2 regions of the Acetobacterium sp. K1/6 genome follow, and region 2 is predicted to be linked to the other one. Evidence: a T-box and tRNA genes for the amino acid it is inferred to sense, from the RefSeq annotation. Region 2 holds a T-box; the other holds one or more tRNA genes.

Region 1 (11,557 bases), on a different contig from region 2:
TCATAGGCACGGGTTTGAGCATCAACTACTCCGGCTCCAACCAATACTAAAAAAGTACAAACAACAACTGCAGAACCCCGCAGTTTAAATCGTCTTTTTGTGTCACTGTTTAATGTTTGGCAATGATTGACATGCTCAATCTCTATGAATTCATCCTGTTCAACTTCTTGGGTTGACCAATTGAATCGGTATTTTTTTAATCTTTCGCGAACTTTTTCAAAGATATTCTGAGTTTTATCCATACCGCTCCTCCATGTTACAATTTATTTACAAATATGATACCATATGGTTTTATAATTTACAAGTCATTTGCGTTTTTAATCCAACTCGCATCTACATATCGTATTTAATTCATAAATTAGGAAGAAAAATACAGATACTAAAATCTGTTTCAACTAATCGCCGTCATTCCAACCCAAAACTTTAATCAGTCGTAATTCCGAATAGCCATAGGCACTGGCCGGATAGTTTATGCGATCCGTGGTGTTTGAATTAATGAGATAGTCTGCCATGTTGCCGTCATCATCGTTTATTACATCGCTAATAATAACCGAATGAAGCCAGTCACCGTTATGTCCATATTGTAAGACGTCACCCATCGAACCGGAAAAAACATTCTCATCCACCAGTGCTGCCAGTCCATACCCTTCATTTTCACTGGCATAGGTGTAAAACTCCGCTACCCCCGTCCAGGCCGGACTTCGCCCCCAGTCTGAGCCATCCTCATCATCCACTTCTTCACCATACCACTTCCATTGGGTATTATTGTAGCCGTCACTATCCATGGGGATGCCGCCGGCAAAAAGCGCTTGGGAGATGTAGTTATTGCAATTGCCACCATAATTGTCATAAACGCCATAGTCCTCGTTACGCAAGACTTCAATGGGATCAACCCAGGTCATGGCATAATCCACTGCTGCCTCAGCATCATAGCTGTGATCGGTGGAGTTGGTCCAACTATCGCCGTTTTCCATATTAAAGTCGTCTTTTTCCCGGGATAATTCTTCAATAACAGCTAAGGCTTCACCGAGAAGTTGATCTGCCACATCCTGAGGATTTTCATCGCTGTCTGCGATGGCTTCTTCCAACATCAAAAAACTGTCTTCTTCTTTGTAATGCTCTGAGATCGCGTAACCATCTTTAGTTTCGCTCAGATAAAAGGTATGGGCAATCCCGGAACTATAGGAATCAACATTGGAAATAAAAGCGAAATTGATATGGTGATCTTCTACTAAAACCACTTCAATCTCACCATATCCTTCACTGATACTGGTGACGGTCAGCCCACATTGATAATCCGTCATCTTAAGATCATTACTCTGGCTTTGTCTTAATTGAATCAGATAATCCATAGACGCTTGATTGATCCAGGCGTTTTCGCTAAACGAATCCACAAACATCGCGGTGATATCTTCTGATTCCAGATTGGCCAGGGCCTTAAAATAAGTTTTAAAATAGTCGCGAATCGACTCAAGCATAACGTCATCGAGTGTTTCATCGCTATCGCGAATTATTATATCGCCGCCTACTTTTTTAGCATCACTACTCTTGTTTTTCGCTTCAAAGATGCTTTCTGTGCTGGTGGTGATCGAGTATGAATTTGCCATGACACCCACGCAAACAACGCCCATTGCCATGAGGGACATCAGCACCAGGCCAATCATCGTCCGCCTCCGTTTGCGCTTTATGGATTTCTTTGATCTTTTCATTACTATTTTCATTTTTTCGCACCTCTTCACCATTTGTAACAATTATATATCTACAATGTGCTTTTTATGTGAACGGATAATGAAAATTAACTTTCTCACGGGTTAGATTTTTCTCAAACATTCCCCTCTTTCTACTCATTTGTGTTAGCGATTGTTGTTTGTCAGATTGCAAGTTTACCGCCGACTTCCTTTTGATTTCCCGGCGCTAGTCGCCAGGGACAGTAAAAAAAGCTGCGAGTAAGAGTTACTCGCAGCTTTTTTTTATTTGTCTAAGTCAGCTTTTGTCATTTTTTGTCCGTAAGATTTATTGAAGATGCTAATCATTTTTGTCATTTCTTCTTCACTGAGAATCACCGGCGTTCCGATTGATCGGGCCTTGACATAAACTTCCGCACAGTGTTCAATCTCTTCGGCAATATTAAAGGCATTTAGAATATCTTTGCCACCAGCCAGTAGACCATGATTAGCCATCAATACTGCATAACGATCGACCATGGCCTTAAAGGTAAGTTGCGCCAATTCCATAGTACCAAAGGTCGCATAGTCGGCACAGCGTACATCCAACCCCGCTAACGCAATCAGGTAGCTTGAGGCAGGCAAGCCCTCTTCAAGCGTGGCCAGTACTGTTGAATAAACGGAGTGCGTATGAACAACTGCATCGATGTCATCACGTTTCACATAGAAAATGCGGTGCAGCTCATGCTCGCTTGATGGTTTTCTTTTTCCGTCCACATGCTTTCCATCGATATCGATAACCACAACATCCTCCGGCTCTGTTTCAAAGTAATCAATGCCACTAGGACTGATTGCCATCAGCCTTTGTTCCCGATTATAAATGCTGATATTGCCACCGGTTCCCTTCGTTAACCCTGCTTCAATCAGCTTTTGACAATAACGCACCACATCTTCTCGTTCTTTTTGTAAGATCATTTTATCCTCCTGAATTTTAATAACAATACTTAAGTCTACGATCGATACTCGTATAATAGCCGCTCTCCATTTAAAAAACGTTTCACATCCGACTGTTTCTGAGGTTATTTCAGGATACAAAAGTATTTTTATATTACTGATGTCATTTCTATACTTTATAATATTTCTTCGTTTTTCTCAATAGCGATTAAGGTTTATTTATGTTTACCTATTTCTAACCAAAAAAAAACAGCTTTCGCTGTTATTCTTTAAGTGGTGGTGCCCAGAGGCGGAATCGAACCACCGACACGGGGATTTTCAGTCCCCTGCTCTACCGACTGAGCTATCTGGGCAAAAAAATATGGTGGGCCTTCAGGGGCTCGAACCCCGGACCTACCGGTTATGAGCCGGTTGCTCTAACCAACTGAGCTAAAGGCCCCCAAGTAATTTTAAAAAAAATGGTCGAGGTGAGAGGATTCGAACCTCCGGCCCCATGGTCCCAAACCATGTGCGCTACCAAACTGCGCTACACCTCGATACAATACTTGACTATTATAGATGTTTATCAATCTGTTGTCAATCTTTATTTTATCTTTGTTCTTTCAGATAAAGCTTATCTTTGACGACTTGCTTATTATAGCACGATCAAATACATGAATGCAAGTCTTTTTTTCACAAAAGAATCAGATTTCTGATCCTTTTGCGAAAAAAGCTTTAGCTTTACTATTTTTCTAATACGGTCGCTTTAGCCATCCTTTTTTCTTTTTGGTGGCGATTGAGAAGCCTTTCAATCTGATCAACGATCCAGCTAAAAATCCGCAATAAGGGATAGATATCAAGGATCGTAATTCCCAAAACAATCAACATCGCTGGCAGGAAATCCTGAATCGGCACCAGGAAAAAGAAGTCTTCCAAAAACAAGACACAGCATAGGAATGAAACGGTCATCGTAAAAAATAACGCCCACCGCTTATTATCCAGAGGTTGACTGACCCGAAAAAGAATAACCAGTCCAATTAAACCAGTGGAAATCACTGCCAGCGTCGAAATCTGCTGGTGATCCAATGCCAGATAGGAACCAACAATCATAATTAAGACAACATTAAACACCACCGTCAAAGCACCCGGCAACGATTTTTTTAAAACCTTTTCTAAAAAATTTCCGGTGATCCGGTTTTTATTCGGCTCCAAAGCCAGAAAAACAGAAGGCGCACCAATAGTCAACGCACTGATTAAGGTCAGTTGAATCGGCACAAAGGGATAGGCCTCATTGGCAATGATCACAATAACGGCCAGCATCAGGGAAAACATCGTCTTCACTAAAAACAGCGATGCCGCACGGGTAATGTTGTTAATGACCCGACGCCCTTCCATCAAAACCCGGGTAAAGCTAGCAAAGTTGGAATCCAACAAGACCAGTTGGGATACTTGGCGCACCGCATCACTCCCTTCGGCCATAGCAATGCTGCAATCCGCTTCTCGTAAGGCCAAAACATCATTGACCCCATCCCCGGTCATCGCTACGGTATGGCCCTGATTTTTAAGGGCTTCAATCAAAAGTCGTTTTTGTCCTGGGCTTACCCGGCCAAAAACCGAATAGATCTGGGCAGCCTTGTGAACATCTTCATCTTCTGTGAGCGTCGACGCATCGACAAAATTATCCCAATCCAGCAGTCCCGCCCGATGTGCCACCTGAGATACGGTGATCGGGTTATCGCCAGAGATTACCTTGATATCAACGCCCTGGTTTCTAAAAAACTCCAACGTTTTCTTGGCTTCATGACGAATTTTATCCCCCATCGGCAGCAGAGCGATGGTTTTGATATTTTCTGGCAGGCTGCCATCTTCTTTAAAGGGTTCTTTAGCATACCCCAGCATTAAAACCCGGTTACCTTCGCTGGCATAGTGCTCAACCTTTTCCTTAATTTCATCGTAACGCTCTTTTAAAACAAACTCCGGCGCGCCGATCACAAAAGTACCCTGTTCCGCAAAAAAAGCGCCGCTCCACTTCCGTTCCGACGAAAATGGAATGACCCGCTCGCAAAGCCATTTTGGGGCCTCCCCTTGACAGCTTTCGCTAAGCGCCCGATAGGTGGCATTGTCATCTTTTAGATTAGCAATTAAAGCCCTGATCGCCTGAACGGGATTTTTGTCATGACAAATGGTTTCCATTGACAGGACTTCCATGTTCCCTTCCGTGATGGTACCGGTTTTATCTAAGCAAAGGACATCCACCCGAGCCAGCGTCTCAATACAATAGAGTTCCTGCACCAAAGTCTGGTGACGCCCCAGTCTAACGACCCCAACCGCCAGAGCCACACTGGTTAGGAGCACCAATCCCGCCGGGATCATCCCAATCAGGGCCGCCACCGTCCCGGTTACACTCACCTGTAGCGGCAAATTCTGGACAAGTAGTTGTTTATAAAGCAGTAACAGGCCGAGGGGAACAATCACAATGCCAATGCTTTTCATAATAAAGCCCAGTGCTTTCATAATTTCCGAGTTTGGTTTTTTTGCGACCTTAACGGCTTCAACCAATTTAGATGCATAGTTTTCCAGACCTACCTGAGTCACCTGCACCGTCGCTTGCCCGGACACCACAAAGCTGCCGGAAAGCAGAGCATCCCCTTCATACTTCATAATCGAATCGGACTCGCCAGTCAGTAGAGACTCATTGACTTCTATTTCCCCTTTTACCACCTGGGAATCCGAAGGAATCTGTTTGCCCGCTTTCAGGATTAGAATATCATCCATCACAATTTTTTCAAAGACGATTTCCTCAAGCTTGCCATCCCGTAACACACTAACATGAGGCTGGGAAATCAGTGAGAGCTTATCAATGGTTTTTTTTGCCTTTATTTCTTGTATGATGCCAATAAACGTATTAATGATAACAATATTAATAAATAGCAGGTTCTGAAACGATTCCACAAAAATAATCATCAATGCCAGGATGATGTTAAGCATGTTAAATAAGGTTAAGCTATTGTCTTTAATTATTCTGCCGATGGTTTTTGTTTTGGATTGGGGTTGGACATTAACTTTTCCGTCCGCGATCCTTTCTTCAACCTGGGCTTGAGTCAGTCCAATTTCAAGGTTGATATTATTCTCCATTGAATCCTCCCAGTAATTTATTCACTGTTTGGATTATAACATCATAATCTTAAAATACCTTGTATCTGTAACAGTCTTAGAATACCTGCGATAAGATCAGACAAATAACATAGTACCGACAATTGTTACATCATGTTGTACGCATCGGAGCGGACAGGTTGATAAACCTGTCCGATTCTGCGCGCAGGCAACGAGCCATTCACAAGCTTGCTTGTAGTTGGCGACTGCCCGCGACCAATGCGAAAGGAGCGGAGCGGATTTCGCATGGCGCAGCGAACAACAGATTAACAATTGGTCGGTACGGTAGCACACACCAGCCCTTCAAATTTTCCAGACAAAAAAAGAAGCCTGCCGCAGGACAAACCTCTTTATATGTGTAGTATTAATATTTTTTTGCTACGCCAGACTTTCTCTGACCACTTGATTGACAAGCTTTCCATCCGCGCGACCTTTAACCTTCGGCATCAGGGCACTCATTATTTTTCCCATATCTTTTGCGTCAACTGCACCGGTTTCTTTTATCGTTTCGGCCACAATTACTTTGATTTCATCAACCGTTAATTGTGTAGGAAGGTAGCTCTCGATGATTGTTATCTCTTCTCGAGCCTGCTGGATTAAATCGTCTCTTTGAGCTTTCTCAAATTCGGCCAGGCCATCCCGACGTTGTTTGAGCTGTTTTGCAATAATTTCAAGAATCTGATCGTCTTCCAGTTCCACTTTCTGATCCTTTTCGACTTGTAAAATAGCCGCCCGAATCATTGTAATGGTGGATTTCTTAACCTTATTCTTTTCCTTCATTGCTGTTTTTAAGTCAGCCTGTAATTGATCCTTTAATGCCAATTAGTCACATCCTATCTTTTTTTCATCTTTCTTTTTCTTGCTGCTTCTGATTTTCTTTTTCGCTTTACGCTTGGCTTTTCATAATGCTCTCTTTTGCGAATTTCAGACATAACCCCAGCCATTGCAGTTTTTCTTTTGAAACGTCGCAATGCACTTTCGAGTGTTTCATTTTCTTTAATTTTTACTTCAGACATTTTCAACCCCCCCCTCTAATCCGTTGCTAATTTCCGGTACGGTTAATCAACATGGTATGAGTCAAACTATATTATACGCATTATTTCTTACGCTGTCAATTATTTTTCAACCGGGAGGCCATAATAATGGTCGACCGCCCAATAAATGATAATGCAGATGGGGCACCGTTTGATTGCCATCCTTGCCGCAATTATTTACCAGACGAAAACCTGTTTTGGCAATCCCTGTTTTAAGGGCAATCCGATTGGCCACCGTATGCATGTGGCTGATAATATCGTTTCCAGCTGGTACCGATAGAATCGATTCAAAATGTTCTTTGGGAATAATTATCACATGCACCGGAGCTTGGGGTGCAATATCATTAAATGCGATGACTTGATCATCTTCAAAAACTACATCGGCCGGAATTTCCTTATTAACAATCTTACAAAAAATACAGTCCTTTGACATATCTTCCTCCTGTTATATCGAATCTCCGATTAATTTGTCAGCAAACTGACTATTATATGATACCCTAACTTTTAGAATTCTGCCATTAATTTTTTCATCTGTCTGGAGCCGAACCGGAACATAATTTTTGGTATGACCTTCATAACCAGTCGCGTCATGGGTTGCTTCAAACAAAACCTCTGTCAGAACGCCATCGTTTTTCTTTAAAAATTCCAGCTCCAGTTTTTTCGACAGGTCACTAAGGGTGTGGCTGCGGGAATTTTTTATGGTTTCATCAATCTGATCGATAAAGGCAGCCGCTTTAGTTCCTGAGCGCCGGGAATATTTAAATACATGGATTTGATAAAAACTCACGGCCCGGGCAAAGTCCAGGGTCTCTTTGAATTCATCCTCGGTTTCGCCGGGGAAACCGACCATCACATCCGTGGTGATGGCAGCTAACGGGAAAACTTCCCGGATCTGACTGACAATCTCTAAATACTCAGCGGTGGTATAACGGCGCCCCATGCGTTTTAGCACCGTATCACTGCCGCTTTGCAGTGACAGATGAAAATGCGGGCAAAAGCTTTCAAGGGCCGCCAACCGCCTAAGCCGCTCCGGGGTGATAAATTTGGGTTCCATCGATCCCAGTCGAACCCGCTTAAGTCTGGGAATTTGATCAAGGGCTTCAATCAGGTCAATGAGATCCCCTTTACCTGCACCACTTCCAGCTTGATCCACTCCATAGGAGGCAATATGAATACCCGAAAGAATGACCTCCTGATAGCCGATTAAAACCACCCGGTTGACTTCATCAATAATCTGTTGCGAATCGCGGCTCCTGACTGGCCCTCTGGCAAAGGGGACAATGCAATAGGTACAAAATTGATTGCAGCCCTCCTGAATTTTAATAAAGGCCCGGGTCTTACCCTTGACCTCCGAAATCATCAGCGGCTCAAAAATTTTTTCATCCATAATATTTGAGACAAAATCCCGCCGGTTGGCATCCTTGCGGTGGGCCTCAATATAGGTAAGGATATCGGCGCGATTTTTAGTACCGATCATCAGATCCACTTCCGCGATTTTTGCGACCTCATCCGGGGCCACCTGAACATAACAGCCGACCGCACAGATAATCGCATTGGGATTAATCCGCTTAGCTTTTCGCATCATTTTTCGGGATTTTTGGTCGCCCAGGTGGGTCACGGTGCAGGTATTGATCACATAAACATCGGCAAGCTCAGCGAAATCGACAATGGTATAACCGTCTGCCTCAAAGATTTCCATCAAGGCTTCGCTGTCGTAGGTATTGACCTTGCAGCCCAGGGTCATAAACCCAACTTTTTTTTTATTATTCATCCTTAACTTATTCTTCCTTCCAGAAATTCAATTGGCTGAGCACCACCATACCAGCAGTTTCGGTTCTTAAGATCCGCTTGCCCAGGGTTACGCTAATCACTCCAGCGGCTTGACAGGCTGCTGCCTCCTGAGGATCAAAGCCCCCTTCGGGACCAACGATCACACCGATGCTTAGCGGTTTGTCGGTTTTGCTTATTTTTCGGACCGCTTCCAGGGCGCCCTTCAAAGTCTGCCGGTTTTCGTCTTCATAGGCTAAGATCATTAAGTCATACCGGGCAACTTCGCTTAATACTTCTTTAAAGGTTAGCGGCCACAAAATCCTGGGGATAATCCCCCGCTTGGACTGCTTTGCGGCCTCATAGGCAATTCGCTGCCAGCGCTCGAGCTTTTTATCCTGCTTATCTTTAATTTGAGAAACTGCCCGGCATGAAGAAAAGGGAATAATCTGATAAACCCCCAGCTCCACGGCTTTCTGAATGATCACTTCCATTTTTGCGCCTTTGGGTAGTCCTTGAAACAAGGTGACACTCATCTCGGGCGTTTCTCCCTGAGATGGGTAGTGTCTGGCAATGCTGCCGGAAATAGTCTGCTCGCCGGGCGTGTTTAAAGTAACCAGATAGTCGGTGCCCTGGCCATCACAAACTTCAATAACGTCACCCTTCCCCAACCGCAGGACTTTGGCGATATGTTTAAAATCCTCTCCCGAAATAGTGATTGTTGATTCGAAACGCTGCTCGGGTTTTACAAAAAATCGGTGCATCTTAGTCCCTCTTCTGGGCGACCACTCCAACCCATTCACCCATCTGCTGAACAAAAACAAGCTTGAAGTTTTCCGCTTCCAGAGCTCTTAGCACATCCCCCAGCCGATCGATGATGATTCCCGAAGAAATAAAAATACCCTTTTCTTTAAGGTAGGGTTTGATAATTCCCGACAACTCCACAATCGCCGCTGCCAGAATATTGGCCACAATCACATCGGCCTTCTCGTCAATCACATCGAGCAGGTTACCTTCGCGAATTTCAACCATACTGCCTAAATCATTGAGCTCCGCATTTTCCCGGGCAATTTTAACCGCCAGGGTATCAAAATCCACCGCCACCACTTTTTTCGCTTTCAGTTTACCTGCAATCAGCGAGAGTACCCCAGTTCCACAGCCAATATCCAGCACCACATCTCCGGGCTTGATGTACTCTTCCAATTTAATGGCACAGAGCTGGGTGGTTTCATGAGTACCGGTTCCAAAAGCCATGCCGGGATCGATGTTAATGACAATTTCATCCTTATCCGGGACATAGTCTTCCCAGGTTGGTTTGACGACAATGCTTTTGCCCATCTTAGTGGGTTTGTAAAACTTTTTCCAGGAATTAGCCCAGTCTTCTTCTTCCACTTCTGTGATCATCATCTCACAGGCACCGGGGTCCAGACCGAAGGATGGCAGCATCTTCACTGACGCAATTAGTTTATGCACCGCTTCTTCAGTGTCTTCCACCTCGCTGAAATAGCCCCGGACAATAGAAACATTGGGATCAATTTCCAGAAGCGCTTCATCCACAAAATTGACTTTGGGATCTTGTTGTATTAATAGCACATCCTGCAGGGTCTGAATCGCCACACCATCTGCCCCGGCATCATAAAAAGCATTGACCACCGCTTCCTCAGCTTCCAATGTTGTTGTGATTTGAACTTCTTTCCAAAGCATTCCCTTACCTCCTGGTTTAATCGTTGTGGTATTATACCACTTTACCGCATGCTTAACAATTGATCATTATAACCCATCTTGCTTATAAAAGAAATATGTTTTTTTTCACTTCTTTGGCAATTTTCAGTTCGTGTGGGCGATTATATTTAATGATCCGTAGGGGCGATTCTTAATCGCCCGAGCGCTGTTGATTTTATAATAGGTTTGACATAAGATCCACGCTTGCGGGCGGGTACTACCCGCCCCTACGAACTGATCTATTACAAATATCTAAATTTAACTTTTGTACCACTGAAATTTTTTGCCGGCTTTCTGTAAAATATCGTTAATGGATGTAACGGGTTCCAGTTTAGTGCTATAATGATCACAGTTAAATAAATACAAACTTTAAAGCAAGTAATGAACCAGTACCGACAATTGTTACATCATGTTGTACGCATCGGAGCGGACAAGGCATCGCCTGTCCGATTCTGCGCGCAGGCAACGAGCCAATCACAAGCTTGCTTGTAGTTGGCGACTGCCCGCGACCAATGCGAAAGGAGCAAAGCGGATTTCGCATGGCGCGGCGAACAACAGATTAACAATTGGTCGGTACGGCAGTATTAGAAAAAATTAAATCCAAACAACCAAAATACACGAAGAAAAGGTGACACGATGGAAACTGAAAAGAAGAATCGTTCCATACAAGAATACGTTCCTGGTAAACAGGTAACCCTGGCACATATTATTGCCAAGCCTAAAACAGATATCTATATTAAACTGGGTCTGGACGATGAAGCCGCCGATGCCATCGGTATCTTAACCATTACCCCCAGCGAAGCCGCCATTATCGCCGCTGACGCCGCAACGAAAGCCGCCCCAGTCGAAATCGGTTTTCTGGACCGTTTCAGTGGTTCACTTGTAATCACCGGTCGGGTTAGTGATGTCAAAGCTGCCGTTTCTGAAATCCTCAATACTCTTAACCATATTTTAGGATTCGACATTCCTAAAATCACCTACTCCTGATAGATGGCCAATAATCGAAAACGGGTGGCCTTAATCGGAAAAATCGGCAGCGGCAAAACCACCTTGATGCAACGGCTAAATGAAGAAGAACTTAAATATTCCAAGACCCAAATGGTCAGTTACTATGACGATTTCATTGATACCCCTGGGGAGTTTATCGAACTCCCGTTTTTTTCACGTCAGGCCATAAATATTACCATGGACGCCGGACTGGTGATCCTGGTTTGTTCCTGTATGGATTCCCAGAATGCCTTTCCACCCAATTTTATCCATACCTATAACATTCCCTCGATTGGC
Region 2 (11,557 bases):
ATTGAGCCAGTAAATCATTTTTTTCGTCTAATTCTTTTTGTAGCAACTCTTTTTCTTCCGCCAGAGTCTCATATTTTCCTTTTTCTGCATCTAATAAGTCATTCGTTTTCTCAAGTTCATCTCGGACTAGTTTAATCTCGCCAATTTCCTTCGCTTTTACTTCTTCACTGGTACGAATTTCTTCTTCTGCAATAAAAAGTCGCTCAGTTATGTTCATACAGCCTAGAATTGCAATCCGAATGTGATTAGTAAAAGGATTAGCCGCCTTGACGCGTTCCAACTCGGCATTGACATAATCAGAGACAAGTTTGATATGCTCTTCGTTTCCCTTTGCCTTTAAATTAAATTCAGTATCTAATATGCGTAATTCCATTATTGTTTGTTCAGGCATTTTTTCCTCCTGCGAAATAAATTTCTAAGTGGTAAATTGTGTTCCACTCTATTATATGTAATAAACTTAAAAAACACAAATGATTTATCAATTAATAATTTTCGATCACTTGCATCAGTTTTGTGTTTTCGATGATCTGAAAGTTGATGTGCTTCTGAGTGATGTATTCAAATCCATCTCTTGATTGATCATAAACAACCGGGATGGAGTAAATCGGCTTCTTGTATTTGTTAGCGTAACTCAGCGTATGGATGGTTCCGCTACCCGGCGAAAAGTTAGAGACAATCACAAACTGACTGGTGCCACTTTGCAGGCGATCTCGTTCGACAAATTTATAAGGCTGAACCGTTTCATGGTGATTGTATTCTGAGATCAGGCAACCGCCATGATCACAAATCCTTTCTGCCAATTCTTTATTCGAACCCGGATAAAGCCGAACCAAACCTGAAGGCAAAAATGCCACTGTCTTTCCCCCGGCGGCCAGACAACCACGATGTCCATAACAATCTGATCCGGCGGCCAGGCCACTAATCACGACAAAATTATTTTCGGCAAGAATCTTACCGGCCTGAAAAGCAAAATCCGCTCCCAGTTGAGACGGCGTGCGACTACCGATAACCGCGGCCCGTTTGGGTTGATTTAAGATTTCAAGATCTCCGATATAATACAGTAAGATCGGATGATCATTAAAATCAAGACACACTGGAAAACCATCATCTAAATAGGATTTGCATTGAATCCCCAGCTCTTCGCATTCATCGACGAGCCGTTTGGCATCCGCAATGGCTTGCTCAATCTCAACTCGTCCGATTTGACTTGTAATAATATGAAAAGTTTGACCGATTTCCACCACCTCTCGGAATGAAAGAACCTGGGGCGAGGTAATAATTTCTAGCAGCAGCTTAATTTTCTGGCGTCCGACCCCTTTTAATTGTAAAAGGCCAATAATAATCTCATATATATGATTCATACCCGTAATTGCATTAATTATTCGCGAAGCTGAGCGTCAAATGATCGTTTGAGTTCGCAAATGATTTGATCGATCACCGGATTGATATCATTGTCGTTTAGCGTCCGTTCGCGATGTCTGAAGTTTAACGCATAGGCCAAACTCTTATAACCATCTGGTATTTGAGCCCCCGTATAGACATCAAATAATTCGATACTTTCGAAAATATCACCACTATTTTTGCGGATAATTGTTTCAACTGCAGTAGCCGGAATATCTGATTTCAATAAAATAGCCAAGTCCCTGTTTGATGCCGGAAATTTTGGTAAATCGATAAATTTATTAACCAGCGAAGAACAATTGTAAAGTGCCTCAAAAGACAACTGGCATACATAACACCGCTTTGGCAGTTCATAATTCTTGACGACAACAGGATGAATCTCACCGATTTCTCCTAATTTTACGCCATCTACGAAAACTTCAGCTTTTCGTCCGGGATGGAAGAAATCTGATCCGCCGGCAATAAATTCCGGATATTTGATTCCGCACTGCTTAAGTAATAGCTCGACAACTCCTTTTAAGTCAAAATAATCCTCATTACCATAGCTACTCATTACTAGTTTCTGTTCTTCTATGGGCAACTCCCCGGGATTAAAATTTTTGCGATAGGTATTTGCCAATTCAAAAAAACGACCAAACGGATTTTTTCGATTATAGTTTAGTGAAATCACTTCCAATTGATGTCCGATGAGGGTATGGCGCATAATACTGTTTTCTTCTCCCAATGGATTAATCAGCGGGATGAGGTTGTCTTCGAGCTGTGAATTCAGCCCTTGAAGGCGTTTTTCACTGGTGAAAGAGGATGTTAGTGTTTCATAATACCCCTGACCGACCAGGATGTTTTTAAGGGCGTCTTCAAATTTTTGAACTGGTGTTTTACCCCCTACCATGGTTTCGCCTCCCATAATGGTACCGGGGATCATATCGTAGCCAAAAATCCGGACCACTTCTTCAGCCAGATCTTCTTTAAGTTCAATATCCATCCGATAACTAGGAACCTCAACTGCCAGAATATGATCGTCGATTGATTCGACCTTAAAGAATAAACGGGCCAGTATTTTTGAAATTTCATCCTTTGAGAGCGAAATACCGACAAAGGCATTGAACCAATTAACATCCAGGATGACTTTTTTTAAGGATACAACACTCGGATAAACATCAATCAGCCCTTCAATGACTTCACAAGCGCCGATTTCTAAGAGTAAATGAGTTGCTCGCAGGGCGGCAATACCTGCTAATTCAGGATCAACGCCTTTTTCAAAACGTGACGATGCCTCGGTTCTAAGACCCAGTTGCTTGGCTGTTAAACGCACACTGCTTTTGTTAAAGTTGGCAGACTCCAGAACAATAAGGCTGGTTTTTTCAGTTATTTCTGAATTTTCTCCGCCCATTACACCGGCAATCGCCACCGGTTCCTTACCGTTTGTGATCATCAACATGGTTTTATCAATGGCCCGCTCTTGATCATCAAGAGTAATCATTTTTTTATCAGTCGTAGTTTTAATCACAATTTCCTTGGACTGGAGACTATGATAATCAAAGGCATGAAGTGGTTGGCCCAGTTCGAGCATTACGTAATTGGTGACGTCAACAATATTGTTAATTGGACGAACTCCGCTGTTTAGAAGCTTAATCTGCATCCACAGCGGTGATGCTTCAATTTTTTTTACCTTTAGCATCTTGGCTACATAACGAGGACAAGCCAGATCTTCAATCTTTACCGACAAATAATTAGCAATTTGATTTGAGCTTTCGATAGCAGAGTAAGTAGTAAAACCGGCCATCGGCAGATCCAGGGTTGCTGACGCCTCCCGGGCGATGCCGATGATGGACTGGCAGTCCGAGCGGTTAGCCGTCAATTCGACATCAATGATCACATCATCCAGCCACAGCAGTTCCCTGGCGTCCATTCCCAGGGGGGTATTTTCTGGGAGAATTAGAATCCCTTCCATGATTTCTTTGGAAAATAAATCGGTGTTCATACCGAGTTCTTCAATGGAGCAAAACATCCCGTGTGAAAGCAGTCCTCGAAAATCATTGGTACCGATTTTGGTGCCATTGGCAATCACAGCGCCATCAACAGCAATCGGAACGATCGCGCCTTCAAAGACGTTTTTAGCGGCCGTAATAATCACCCGTTCGTCAGTTCCCATATCCACCGTACAGACAATTAGCTTATCGGCATTGGGATGAGGTTCAATTTTGGTGATTTTTCCAGTAAAAATATTAATTACATTTTCAGCAACAACCGTTAATGTTTCGACTTTTGTACCCGACATGGTCAGAGCCTCGCCAAAATCATAAGGGGGTATTTTTATATCAACAAATTCTTTTAACCAATTCAGTGAAACGAGCATGTTATAGTTCCTCCTATTTAAATTGCGCTAAAAAACGCAAGTCATTTTCAAATAATAAACGCAGATCGTTAATGCCATATTTGATCATCGTTATTCGATCCAGTCCCATCCCAAAGGCAAAGCCACTGTACTGCTCGGGATCAATGCCACAGAACCGCAAAACGTTGGGGTGAACCATGCCGCAGCCAAGAATCTCAATCCAACCGGTGTTGCTACAAACCTTGCAGCCGACACCACCGCATTTAAAGCAGGTGACATCCATCTCCGCGCTTGGTTCGGTGAAATAAAACTGGTGGGGCCGGAATTTTGTCTTGGTCTGTTCGCCAAAGAGTTTTTTAGCAAATAAATCCAGGGTTCCTTTGAGATCGCTCATGGTAATCCCTTTGTCGATGACCAAACCTTCCATTTGATGGAAAACTGGCGAATGGGTGGCATCTATTTCGTCGCTACGATAAACTCGGCCTGGTGAGATAACCCGCAATGGTGGCTTCTGCTGCTGCATAACCCGTACCTGTACTGGTGAGGTCTGGGTTCGCAGGACAATCTCGTCCTCATAATAAAAAGTATCCTGCAAGTCTCTAGCGGAGTGATCCTGAGGAACATTGAGGTAGTCAAAATTATATTTAGCCCATTCAATTTCCGGACCTTCGGCAATGGAAAATCCCATCCCCAGAAAGATTTCCTTGAGTTCATTAACGGTTGTGGTAAGCGGGTGAAGATTTCCGACTTGATGCTTTTTTCCCGGCAGGGACACATCGATGCTTTCTTCTTTGATCTGAGCTTCGATTTCCTTTTGTTCAAGCGACTGCTTCTGGGCTGAAATATTATTCTCAATTTCTTCCCGTATTTCATTGGCCAATTTTCCAATTATTGGACGCTCTTCGTTGGAAAGCTTACCCATTCCCTTAAGGGCGATGGTCAGTGCCCCTTTTTTGCCCAAGTACTTTATTCTCACATTATCCAACGTTTTTAATTCTTCAACAGCATTAAGATCAGCCAAACAGCGATCTCTTAGTTGTTTGAGTTCTAACTCCATTTTATTCTCCCTTTTTTATCTTATTAAGTGTTCTTTTTTAATCATTTAACTAAAAAAATCGTCCTTCTAAAAAGGACGAAATTATTCCGCGGTACCACCTTAAATTAATACTCTATGTATTCACTCAAAATTTTAACGCAATTAACGTTAGAAGCTAAAGGTCATCAAAAGATGACGTTCACGTCTAAAACTCCAGAGGGAACTTCAATAAATTTAAACACAAAATCTCTCAGCCTGGGATTTATTCTCTGTAAAATTCAATATTTATTTACTCGCTCTATCATTGTTGATAATTTATTTAGTTTTTGTTTAATGCTGTTCTGAAAATAATCTATTTAAAATCTCTGATCAGGTCATACATGATGATCCCTGCTGCGGTTGCAACATTAAGCGACTCGGCCTGTCCCCAAATAGGAATTTTAAGTAAAACGTCACAGCACTCACTCATCTTATCCGACATCCCCCTGGACTCATTTCCCATAATAATAGCAAACGATTCGGTAAGGGGTTCGCGCTCCCATATGGAACTACCAGTTAAAGAGGTACCAATGATGGTGACTAGCTGCTCTTTTAAGTGTTTTACATAAACTGGCAACGATTCAACTTGATAAATCGGCAGGTGAAAGATTGAACCCATGGAACCCCGAAGTACTTTCTCGTTATAAATATCTGCTGTTTTATTCGATGTTACAACACAGTCAAAGCCAGCCGCATCAGCAGTTCTGATAATGCTACCAACATTGTAGGGATCCTGAACATCTTCTAATAAAATAGATCGTTTAAAGATGCCTGGCTGGACACTCATTTTTGGTAACGTACAGATTATCCCTTCCGGTTTTTGCAAGTTGGAAACGGATGTTAGAATTGAAGCCGCAACAATTGCGATGGGCACACCATTATCGACCAGCTCTATCATACTTTCGTTGAACAAGGCATCATTTGTTTTTAGCCATTCACTTGTCATAAATACTTGTTTAAATTGCAATCTTTTTTTGACGGCTTCTTGAAACAATTTGGTTCCCTCAATTACAAAGGCCCCTTCCGCATCTCTAAAAGATTTACTGCTGAGTTTCCGTAAATATTTAATTTGCTCATTATTTTTTGAAGTGATTTCTAAAAACATTGCTAATGATCTTTTCGGGATAGTTTATTGATCTCATTAATGGATCGATTTTCACCCATAACAATCAGTTTGTCGCCAGGATGAATAAGATCACTTGCCAAGGGCGAAGCATTTAATACATCGAGAGTACGAATGGCAATCACATTTAATCCGTGTTTTTCTCTCAAGTTCAGTTGCTCCAATGTTTTTCCTTCCCAGACATGGAGCGACTCCACTTCAACAATGGAATGATTAGTATCCAGCTCTAAAATGTCGATAAAATCGCCAGAAAAAAGATTGTGCGCAACCCGTTCACCCATATCACGTTCAGGGGAAAATACTTTTTTAACCCCTAATTTAAGCAGTACTTTTTCATGCTGAGCATTATTTGCTTTCCCATAAATCTCGCTGATCCCCAACTCCTGAGCATTGACAATGCCCATGATGCTGCTGTTAATATCAGAAGTGATGGATACAACAACAGCATCTACATTTTTCAAACCAATCGACTTCAGCGCATTGATATCGGTCACGTCGGCCTGTACCGCATAGGTTACCAAATTCGCGATGTTTTGAATCTTTTCTTCGTCTTTATCAACAACAACAACATTACAGCCCAACTCACTAAGAGTGATGGCAAGTGCTTCACCAAAACGCCCTAAACCAAGGACTGCAAACTGCTTTTCTTTCAATTAATACTCCTCCTCTAGCCAATCATAATATTGCCTTCAGGCAATTTAAAATTACCCACGTTTTCCCGGGCTCGTTTTTCACTTCGTGATATAGCATAGGCTACCGTCAGAGGACCTAGCCGACCAACAAACATGGTAATACTGATGGCTATTTTCCCAGCAATAGATAAATGTGGGGTCAATCCCGTCGTTAACCCAACCGTACCAAATGCAGAAAGCACTTCAAAAACGATTGTTTCAAAAGAAGCTTCGGGTTCAGTACATAATAACACAAAAATCATCAGGATGACAATAGCGAAAGCAATGACAATTACTGAAATTGCCCGGCGAATAGCTGGACCTAAAATGCTTCGTTTAAAAATAGAAACATCTTTTTTACCATGCAGCACTGAGGCAACAGTCATAATAATAATGGCAAATGTGGATGTTTTAACGCCCCCACCAGTAGATCCTGGTGATGCACCGATAAACATAAAGAGCATGGTTAAAAAAAGTGAGGGCGGCGTCAACGCTGCTGTATTGATAGTATTATATCCAGCAGTTCGCGGTGTTATGGACTGAAAAAAAGCAGCCAAAAATTTTTCTGGAAGGGATAAGCTTCCCATGGTTTGAGGGTTATTATATTCAAATATAAAAAAGAAGACAAACCCAACAATCAGTAAAACACCTGTAACGGTTAATACCAGTTTAGCATGCATACTCATCTTTTCAAACTTGCGCACATTAATCAAATCACTGGTAACAGCAAAACCTAATCCACCTAAGATAACAAGACCACCAATAACAAAATTAATAATAAAATTCCCCGCATATTTTGTTAAACTCGAATAGTTCCCAAACAGATCGAAACCGGCATTGCAAAAAGCTGAAATGGCATGAAAAAAACTATATGCAGTCCCCTGTAAAAATCCGTATTCAGGAATAAAAACAAGTGCCAGCAATAAAGCCCCGATTCCTTCAATCAGAAGCGATGAAAAGAATATATATTTGGTAAATTTAACGATTCCAGAGATCGAATCCATATTCACCGAAGACTGAATCAAGAGTCGATCTTTGATGGTAATGCGTTTCCCGGCCAGAACAAAAAACATGGTGGTCAGTGACATGAAACCTAAACCACCAATCTGGATCAGAAAAATAATAACGAATTTTCCGAAGACTGACCAAAAGGTTCCCGTATCCACAACCACAAGGCCTGTCACACAGACAGCTGAGGTGGCGGTAAACAACGCGTCGATTAAACCAGCGCTCTCTCCTGATACACTGGCGATGGGCAGAGTAAGAAGAATTGTACCTAAAAAGATAACCAGAGCAAATCCATAAATCAACATTTCCGCAGGGGAGCGCTGTCCAACAAACTTATTAAAATTCCAACGTATCTTTTCTGCCATGATCTTGTCTCCACCTAAAATATTTGATAACCATACTTATTTTAACACTCTGTTTTGAAAAAGCAACAATAATATATAATAAAAAAACTTCCCAAGCATGGATAATCCGTTGAGAAGTTTTTCGTACGATTAGTTCATGTTTTTCTTTGATACGTCAACTAAATCATTGAATGCACTAATATCATTCATTGCCAAATCTGCTAAGATTTTACGGTCAATTTCAACACCAGCCTGTTTTAAACCAAACATAAATTTACTATAGCTTAAACCATGCATTCTTGCCCCAGCATTGATTCGAGTGATCCACAATCTTCTGAAATTTCGTTTCTTTTCTTTTCGGCCAACATATGAAGATCTGAGTGCTCGCATAACGGCTTCATTTGCTGATCTATATAACTTACTTTTAGCACCATAATAGCCTTTAGCAAGTTTAAGTACTTTTTTATGTTTCTTTTTGGCATTAACGCCTTTTTTAATTCGCATTATCTATTTCCTCCTATCTTCAAATATTATCTTTTTACCATTTTGATCATTTTCATTACTACTTTAGCATCTCCAGGAGCCAAACCAGTCGCTTTTCTGAGGTTTCTTTTTCGCTTACTGCTTTTTTTGTTAAGAATATGGCGTTTTCCTGCTTTTGTCCGTTTAATAAAACCTGATTTTTTTATTTTAAAACGCTTTGCAGCACCACGGTGTGTTTTCATTTTTGGCATAACTATTTCCTCCTCCCTGTACAAGGTGTCTTTTATAAAAAACTAGATCTGAGGAACTTAATCAAAAATAGATCGGTTCCAGTAGCAGATAGTCAATTAACGTGTTGATTTATTTATCTTTTTTCGGTGCTAAATACATGACCATATTTCTTCCTTCAATTTTCGGGTTTTTTTCTACCACGGCGAGATCAGAAACACGTTCTGCAAAATCAAGAAGTACCGTTTTTCCCTGTTCAGTATAAGCCATTTCGCGGCCTCTGAAACGAATAGCCACTTTGACTCGGCTACCTTGTTCCAAGAATTTGATGCAATTTTTAATTTTAACATTAATATCATGCTCTTCAACTCGAACCGACATACGTATTTCTTTAATAACCACAGCTTTTTGATTTTTCTTAGCTTCTTTTAATCGCTGAATTTCTTCATATCGATACTTTCCGTAGTCAAGAATCTTACAAACCGGCGGTTTAGCGTTTGGTGAAACTTTCACTAGATCTAAGTTTTTTTCATCGGCTAGTTTCTGAGCGTCTTTAGTCATCATGACTCCCAACATTTCACCTGCTTCGTCAATTACACGGATTTCGCGATCTCGGATCTCGTTATTAATTTCGTGTTGAACATCTTTACTAATAGTAATATACCTCCATATATAAAAATTGCAGGTAGAGTTACTCCACCTGCAAAAAAATACTAACGAAACTTAAACTAAGTTCATTCATATTTACCTATTCCCCTGAGAAATGAGGTGAGAAGTGGAATCCTCTACTTTGTTACTTTGATATTATATGCTTATTCACTCTTAATGTCAACTGTTTTTTTATGAAAGCAAAGTCCGATCATTGGCAAATTCTTCGCCGCTAACTTGACCAAAACGTTTGAGCAAATCTTCAACCGTCAACTTCTGTTTCTCTTCACCTTTGATGTCTAAAATCACCCGGCCTTCATGCATCATAATCAGTCGATTACCATGCTCAATGGCATGGCGCATGTTATGCGTGACCATCAGCGTAGTCAGATTTCCTTCTTTAACAAAGCGATCACTTAGCTGCAAAACCTTATCCGCAGTTTTGGGATCCAAAGCTGCTGTGTGTTCATCCAGTAAAAGTAATTTCGGTTTTTTTAGTGTGGCCATCAATAGGGTTAAAGCCTGCCTCTGCCCGCCAGAAAGCAGACCAACCTTGGCATGAAGTCGATTTTCCAGCCCCAAGTCCAGATGGCTGAGATACTCTTTATAAATCTCTCGTTCCTTATTGCTGATTCCCCAGCTCAATGACCGGGTTTTACCACGACGATAAGCCAGAGCGAGGTTTTCTTCGATCCCCATATTACCGGCTGTGCCCATCATCGGATCTTGAAATACCCGACCAATTACACTAGACCGTCTATGTTCCGGAAGCTTGGTGACATCTAATCCGTCGATAAGAATGGAACCCTTATCAACACCAAAGACGCCCGCCACACAATTTAGGAATGTCGATTTACCAGCGCCGTTACCGCCAATTACAGTAACAAAGTCTCCTTCTGTCAGCGATAAACTAAAATTGCTTAATGCGATCTTTTCATTGACTGTTCCGGCATTAAATTTTTTCTCAATATCCTTGATTACTAGCATTTTATAAATCGCCTCCATTCATCGATTTTTTAAGGGGACGAAGATAGGATTTAAAGACTGGCAGTGACAAGGCAATCGCCACTGTAATCGCTGTGAATAATTTCAAATCGTTGGCTGGCATACCCATTTTCAATACTAGGGCAATGATAATACGATAGGTAATAGCCCCTAGCGCCAACGAAATCAAACAATTGAAAAAATTTCGGGTACCAAAAATTACTTCACCAATAATAACGGAGGCTAAACCAATGACAATTGAACCAATTCCCATTTGGATATCAGCAAAACTTTGACTCTGAGCAATTAATGACCCGGAAAGCGCAACCAAACCATTGCTGATGACCAAGCCTAGAATAATCATATTATTAGTATTGATACCTTGAGCTCTAGCCATTTGAGGGTTGTCACCAGTGGCCCGGATGGCACAACCGATTTCGGTTCCAAAAAACCAGTATAAGAGACCAACTATCGCCATCACACTGATAAAACCAAAGAGCATGACCACATTTGTTGGGCTTAATCCCAGGTTCTCAAGTGGTGTAAAAACCGTATCAATCCGTAAAAGTGATAAGTTAGCCTTTCCCATGATTCGCAGGTTTACTGAATAAAGTGCAATCATGGTTAAAATACCTGCCAGCAACGCAGGAATTTTTAGTTTTGTATGAAGAATTCCAGTTACCAGTCCTGCCAGCATACCGCCTACGAAAGCTAAACACGTGGCGATAAAGGGATTCATCCCATTAAAAATTGAGAAAGCTGCGATGGCAGCTCCCATTGCAATACTTCCTTCTACTGTTAAATCTGCGATATCGAGTATTCGGTAGGTGATATAAACGCCGATTGTCATGATGGCCCATAAAAGACCAAGCGATATTGCACCTAATATAATCTCAAACATTATTTTGCCTCACTTCTTATCTATTGATTATGTGCATTAATAACTTTAGCAAGCAGTCATGATTTCCATGACTGCTTGCTAAATTGTTTCTTTTGTTTTTTATTTTGCTGTAATGACGTATTGAGAAAGATCCGAAGGAATGGTTAAACCAATTTCCTCAGCAACTGCGCCATTAATTGCATACTCAAATTTAGTCGCTGCTTCGATGGGCATAGTAGCCGGTTCTGCTTCACCTTTAAGAATTTTTACCGCCATTAAGCCTGTCTGATAACCCAGATCAGAATAGCTGATTCCCAAGGTAGCCAATCCACCCGATTCAACCATGCCGGATTCACCACAGATTACCGGTGTTTTTG

The links. The T-box of region 2 lies ahead of pheS (phenylalanine--tRNA ligase subunit alpha). A T-box ahead of a tRNA ligase gene usually reads a tRNA of that ligase, here a tRNA-Phe.
Region 1: it encodes a tRNA-Phe, which carries the amino acid that the T-box ahead of pheS (phenylalanine--tRNA ligase subunit alpha) is inferred to sense. The anticodon was not compared.

The regions. Positions count from the first base shown of each region.
Region 1 covers NZ_JAXQGA010000006.1:38,894-50,450, reverse strand. Annotated here, with positions in the region: gene U2P91_RS06885 (M23 family metallopeptidase) at 1-242, opposite strand, end outside; gene U2P91_RS06880 (amidase domain-containing protein) at 396-1,721, opposite strand; gene U2P91_RS06875 (L-fuculose-phosphate aldolase) at 1,971-2,639, opposite strand; tRNA gene U2P91_RS06870 (tRNA-Phe) at 2,896-2,971, opposite strand; tRNA gene U2P91_RS06865 (tRNA-Ile) at 2,981-3,057, opposite strand; tRNA gene U2P91_RS06860 (tRNA-Pro) at 3,078-3,154, opposite strand; gene U2P91_RS06855 (cation-translocating P-type ATPase) at 3,342-5,732, opposite strand; gene U2P91_RS06850 (GatB/YqeY domain-containing protein) at 6,129-6,572, opposite strand; gene rpsU (30S ribosomal protein S21) at 6,584-6,766, opposite strand; gene U2P91_RS06840 (histidine triad nucleotide-binding protein) at 6,873-7,217, opposite strand; gene mtaB (tRNA (N(6)-L-threonylcarbamoyladenosine(37)-C(2))-methylthiotransferase MtaB) at 7,230-8,555, opposite strand; gene U2P91_RS06830 (16S rRNA (uracil(1498)-N(3))-methyltransferase) at 8,563-9,315, opposite strand; gene prmA (50S ribosomal protein L11 methyltransferase) at 9,317-10,255, opposite strand; gene U2P91_RS06820 (BMC domain-containing protein) at 10,910-11,260, shown strand; gene U2P91_RS06815 (EutP/PduV family microcompartment system protein) at 11,264-11,557, shown strand, end outside.
Region 2 covers NZ_JAXQGA010000005.1:116,633-128,189, reverse strand. Annotated here, with positions in the region: gene zapA (cell division protein ZapA) at 1-391, opposite strand, end outside; gene U2P91_RS06105 (DNA-processing protein DprA) at 483-1,361, opposite strand; gene pheT (phenylalanine--tRNA ligase subunit beta) at 1,379-3,757, opposite strand; gene pheS (phenylalanine--tRNA ligase subunit alpha) at 3,771-4,793, opposite strand; T-box leader at 4,862-5,086, opposite strand; gene U2P91_RS06090 (TrmH family RNA methyltransferase) at 5,125-5,916, opposite strand; gene U2P91_RS06085 (potassium channel family protein) at 5,919-6,587, opposite strand; gene U2P91_RS06080 (TrkH family potassium uptake protein) at 6,602-7,978, opposite strand; gene rplT (50S ribosomal protein L20) at 8,108-8,464, opposite strand; gene rpmI (50S ribosomal protein L35) at 8,488-8,691, opposite strand; gene infC (translation initiation factor IF-3) at 8,801-9,328, opposite strand; ribosomal protein L20 leader region at 9,336-9,465, opposite strand; gene U2P91_RS06060 (ABC transporter ATP-binding protein) at 9,509-10,303, opposite strand; gene U2P91_RS06055 (ABC transporter permease) at 10,305-11,201, opposite strand; gene U2P91_RS06050 (ABC transporter substrate-binding protein) at 11,301-11,557, opposite strand, start outside.